2 regions of the Nocardia sp. CA-128927 genome follow, and region 2 is predicted to be linked to the other one. Evidence: riboswitches for the same ligand, from Rfam matches in the RefSeq annotation. Region 2 holds a riboswitch; the other holds the start of a gene.

Region 1 (2,449 bases), 3.2 Mb from region 2:
GGCGCTGATCGCGTCGGTGCCCGCGGTCAGCGCGGTCGCCAGCAGCCGGACCTCGGCCACCTTCTCGGTGCCGAACGCCAGCCAGGACCGCAGCCGCTCGTCCAGCTTGGTCTCCGCGGCCAGCGTGTACGGCACGTGCAGCAGCGAGCAGGAGCTCGAAACCGCCACCGCCGCAGCGGAACCCAGCAGGGTGCCGAGGGTGGCCAGCACGGCGTCCAGATCGGCGCGCCAGACGTTGCGTCCGTCGACCACACCGGCCACCAGCAGCTTGCTCGCCAGCGCCGGAATCCCGGCCACATCGGAAACACTGGTGCCGGAGGTGAAGTCGAGCGCGACGCCCTCGATGTCGGTGCCCGCCAACGTGGCCAGCGCGGCATCGGTGTGGCCGAAGTACGTGGCCACCAGGATCGCCGGCCGCTCGGCGGACGCCGTCAGCTCGGTGTAAGTGCTTCGCACCAAGGCGAGTTCGTCCTCGGTGAGGTCGGTGACCAGCACCGGCTCATCGATCTGCACCCAGCCGATGCCCGCCTCGGCCAGCTGACCGAGCAGGTCGCGATACAGCGGGACGAGTTCGGCGAGCCGGTCCAGCGCCGCGCCACCGGTGGCCTTGGCCAGCTTCAGGAAGGTGATCGGACCGACCACCACCGGGCGGGCGGGCGCGCCGAGCGCGAGCGCCTCGCGCACCTCGTCGAGCAGCTTCTCCGGGTTCAGCGAGAACACGGTGTCCTGGTCGATTTCCGGGACCAGGTAGTGGTAGTTGGTGTCGAACCACTTGGTCATCTCCAGCGGTTCCACGGTTTCGTTGCCGCGCGCGGCGGCGAAGTACCGGTCCAGCGGATCGGCGATCCCGGCCACCCGCGGCGGCAGCGCACCGAGCAGCAGGGCGGTGTCGAGTACCTGGTCGTAGTACGAGAAGGTGCCCACCGGGATCGAATCCAGGCCCGCGGCCTGTAATTCGGCGAGTTGGGCGTGCCGCAGGTCGCGCGCGACGGTGTGCAGCTGCGCGGCGTCGATCTTGCCCGCCCAGTAGGCCTCGGTGGCCCGCTTGAGCTCACGCCGCGGTCCGACCCTAGGTAGCCCGAGAACCGTTGCGGTGAACGGTGTCTGATTTACAACAGTCACGTTGTCTCTCCAGTGCTGGTGTCGTGGGCCCTCGCCATACGGGCTGCGCGGCTACCGGAGATACGCCAGGAGATTCCGACAACGGAGCCCCGACACATCAAGTACTGGTAGAACCGCGCGCCCAGATCCACGAGGCGGTGGCCGTCGGATACGGCGTATCCGACACGGCTGGCAGGTCTTCGGACTCACAGGCACCGGCCTTGTCGGCCGACCTACTGGCCGTCGCTTCCCGGGTCTTGCGCCCAGTGCGTGTGACGGCGGTCGTTCCTGCTTACCGCTGCGGGACAGTCCCGGATTTCCACCGGGTTCCCTCTCGCCCGGCCGCCCTTTCGAGGCGACCGAACTCGGCTCCGCAACGCGACGACGGGGCTCCATCTCGTACGCGCGCGGTGAACCAGCTGCACCCACCAGCATAGGGCGCTAGGCGAGCGCGCGGTGCGGCCGGGCGGTGCAGCGGTGGTCGTCGATCAGTCGGACATCATCGTTTGGTCATCTGTCCAAGTCTGTGAGGAAGCCCACGGAACCTGGGTGTAGCCCAACATTCCGGTATATGTCTAAAGTTGTTTCACTCGGGGGAGGGCTCCGGCGTGGGGAATCGATAGCAGGAGTGTTTGTGGTGACTGAACGGTCGGTATCGATCGTCATTCCAACCTACATCGGGACGGCTGAAGGCCGGGATCTCCTCGATGTCCAACTAGACGCCTTGACGCGTCAAGATTACTTGGGGGAATTCGACGTTGTAATAGCCGACAACGGCTCACCTGTCGATGTGCAAGCCCATATAGCGAGTCATCCACTTCGCGATCGGCTGAAAGTTCATTATGTTGACGCGTCAGATACCTCCGGTGCCGCTTTTGCGCGAAATGTCGGAGCCGCCCATGCCACGGGCGAGGTTTTGCTGTTCTGTGATCATGACGACCGGGCGTACCCGAACTGGGTCAGCCGCATGGTCGAGTTCCTCGACGAGGGCTACGACCTGACTTGTTCTGCGGTCGAGGGCGATTCGCTCAACGCGGACAACCCGCGGCACGTCGCCAACATCCCGGCACCGGACCAATTCCAGCCCGCGGGCGTTTATGCGCCTGTGATCATCGGGACGAGCATGGCGTGCCGTGCGGAGGTCTATCGGAAGCTGGGCGGCCAGGACGTCACCTTCGCCGCCAACGAGGATCTCGAATTCGGCTGGCGCGCCCATCGCGAGGGCTACCGTCTCGGATATCTGGCCGAGGCGCTCGTCGCCTATCGGTACCGCCGGGGCTTCCGTCCCGGCTATCGACAGGGACGTAGCAGAGGAATCGGCTTGGCGCGGCTGAATGCCGAATTCCCG
Region 2 (2,449 bases):
AACTCGTCGGGGACGGGCTAACCCACCTGCCACGTCACCGCCGGTCGCCAACGTCACTACCACCGCGCTCGAGTCTGGCCTGAATACGCGGAGAGGCGGAAAAGTACTGGCGGGCGGCGGGGCGGTACATCGCGGGGATGGCGATCAGGACCGCGACCACGTGAATCGTGCGGAACAGGCCGATCACCGCCGACTCCATGGTCAGGTCGGCGAAGAGGTCGCCGAACTTGTCTGCGGACAGCAGCGCCGCCAGTGGCTCGATGATCAGTGAGAGCAGGCCGATCACGCCGATGCCGAAGGTCAGCAGCAGCCGGGCCCAGCGGGCGCCGTGTGTCATGCGGATGGCGACCACCAGCACGACCAGGTAGATCCCCAGCCGCACGGCGAGTCCGGTGGCCAAGCCTGCCACGTCGATCTCGTCGCGCTCCAGCAGCAGCGCGGTCTGTTCGATCGCCTCGGCGACCCCGGCGAGCAGGGCGACGACGAGGCCGACGAACGCGACGAGCACCGCGCGCGGTGGTTGCGTTGGTGCGCCCGTACGCAGTGGTGCGGGCCAAAGGGAAAGGGCAGTGCCGGTCATGACACCGACACTGCCCTTCGTATTCCGGATGCGGATCAGCCCGCGGTAGCGATCGACTCTCGTACCGGAGTATCACTGCGCGTGGCGAATTCGCTGAGTGCGGCGAAGCCGAGGGCCAGGCAGGCCCACAGCGTCGCGGTCTCGCCGAGCGACGCCGCCCGGAACTGCCACAGCAGCGCGGCCGGGAAGTCCGCCTTCACCTCGTTGATGCCGGGCAGCAGGATGTAGCCCGCGATCGTGACGATGAGGAAAGCGGCGAGTCCGCCGATCAGCCGCAAGGTGCTCAGCTGGCCGCGCAGCAACTTGTAGACATAGACGCTCGCGCCGACGGCCACCAAGCCGAGCAGCACAGCGGCCACCCAGAGCAGGGTGCGCTGGTTGATCGTCTCCGGATCGCCGACCGCGGGTGGGTTCGCCGGGTACTTGAAGAACGGCACCGCCACGATCGCGGCCCAGCCGCCGAGCCCGAGTCCGAGCGCGAGCTTCGGCCCGGAGAGCGTGCTGTAGCGACGCGCGAAATGCGCGACCGAGGCGAAGATCGCGCCGAGTGCGAGACCGGCCAGGCTGAGAGCGAGGAACTGTCCCGCCTTCTGCCCGGTGCGGCTGACCAGCGGTTCTTCCTCGTCACCGTGCGAATGCCCGTTGGTCGCCTCCGCTTCCGCGCCGTGCGGATGATCCGCAGCGGCGGAACCGGCTTCCTCGATGGCGATGGCGGCGTTGATCTTCGGTTCACCGACGAAGAAGCCGACCGACGCGGCCAGCAGACCCGCGATGAGACCGGCCAGCAGACCGCGCAGCAGCAGGGTCTTGAGGGAACCGGCCAGGGGGATGGCAGCCGACGGAGTCGGCGGGGTGGGTGAGTTCAGGGGGACAGCCGTGGATGAATTCAGTGGCACGGAAGCCCCAGCAGGTGACGTCCGTCGTGCATCAACTCATGCATGTACATCCCGCTGCGCGAGATGACGCCCTGATCGAAGCCGACCAGGTACAGCGTGAGCAGTGCGAGTAGAACGACACCAACTGTGACGAGCACAGTGGCCAGTGATTCGTTTGCCCGGCTCGGCGAATGCGCGATAGCCATGCGAGTCCTCCTAGGGATGCGCGTCCCGTCGAATGGGTTGCGAAGATGCCGGTGTCTGGCTTTCCGGCACCCAAGGACTCGGTGCATGGAACACAGTGGCGCGACCGCTCCGGATTTTCACCGGATTACCGCATCACCCTCGCGTTTTGTCATTCGAACTGTGACACCCGGAGGCACCCGACGTCAACACGACCAGCGCTGATCGCGCCCCGGCGTCGGGCGAGTCGCCGGGCAGGTCAGCCTGCCCGGCAGTGTTCGGTACGTCAGTTGGCCGGCTTCGCGGTCACGTCGAGGACGACCTCGAATTCCAGCAGCGAAGCACCCGTGGAGACCGGCTTCTGCCGCTCGCCCGCATGTGCCTCGCGCGCGGGCCCGTCCCGCCATGCCGCGAACGCTTCTTCCGAATCCCACTGGGTGACAACGAAGTACCGCTTGTCACCGGCGACCGGCCGGAGCAACTGGAAGCCGAGGAATCCCGGCGAGCCCTCGACCGCGTGCGCACGGTGGGCGAACCGCTTTTCCAGCTCGGGGCCCGCGCCCTCGGGAACCTCGATCGCGTTGATCTTCACAACAGCCATGGGCTCGACAATACGACCCCTGAGCGTCCGTCCGGTATGGGCCGTATCGGGGGTACCGCACACGATGAACGCGCGCCCGGCAGAATCAGCGGGGTGTTGCACGACGAAGGCGGAGCGGGTGTGCCGATCCTGCTGTTGCACGGATTGATGGGCAGCGCCAGGACCTGGCACGATCAGCTGGACTGGTTGCGCGACTACGGCCACGTCTAC

The links. A riboswitch is a leader RNA that binds a small molecule or an ion and turns the genes downstream of it on or off. The one in region 2 is predicted to bind cobalamin.
Region 1: another riboswitch for cobalamin. It lies ahead of metE (5-methyltetrahydropteroyltriglutamate--homocysteine S-methyltransferase); the one in region 2 lies ahead of ACQPW1_RS03455 (CbtB domain-containing protein).

Annotation. Positions count from the first base shown of each region.
Region 1 is NZ_CP192087.1:7,970,658-7,973,106, reverse strand. Features, by position in the region: gene metE (5-methyltetrahydropteroyltriglutamate--homocysteine S-methyltransferase) at 1-1,122, opposite strand, end outside; cobalamin riboswitch at 1,276-1,480, opposite strand; gene ACQPW1_RS36890 (glycosyltransferase) at 1,739-2,449, shown strand, end outside.
Region 2 is NZ_CP192087.1:705,838-708,286, forward strand. Features, by position in the region: gene ACQPW1_RS03445 (hypothetical protein) at 35-580, opposite strand; gene ACQPW1_RS03450 (CbtA family protein) at 616-1,410, opposite strand; gene ACQPW1_RS03455 (CbtB domain-containing protein) at 1,467-1,661, opposite strand; cobalamin riboswitch at 1,691-1,851, opposite strand; gene mhuD (mycobilin-forming heme oxygenase MhuD) at 1,925-2,239, opposite strand; gene ACQPW1_RS03465 (alpha/beta fold hydrolase) at 2,333-2,449, shown strand, end outside.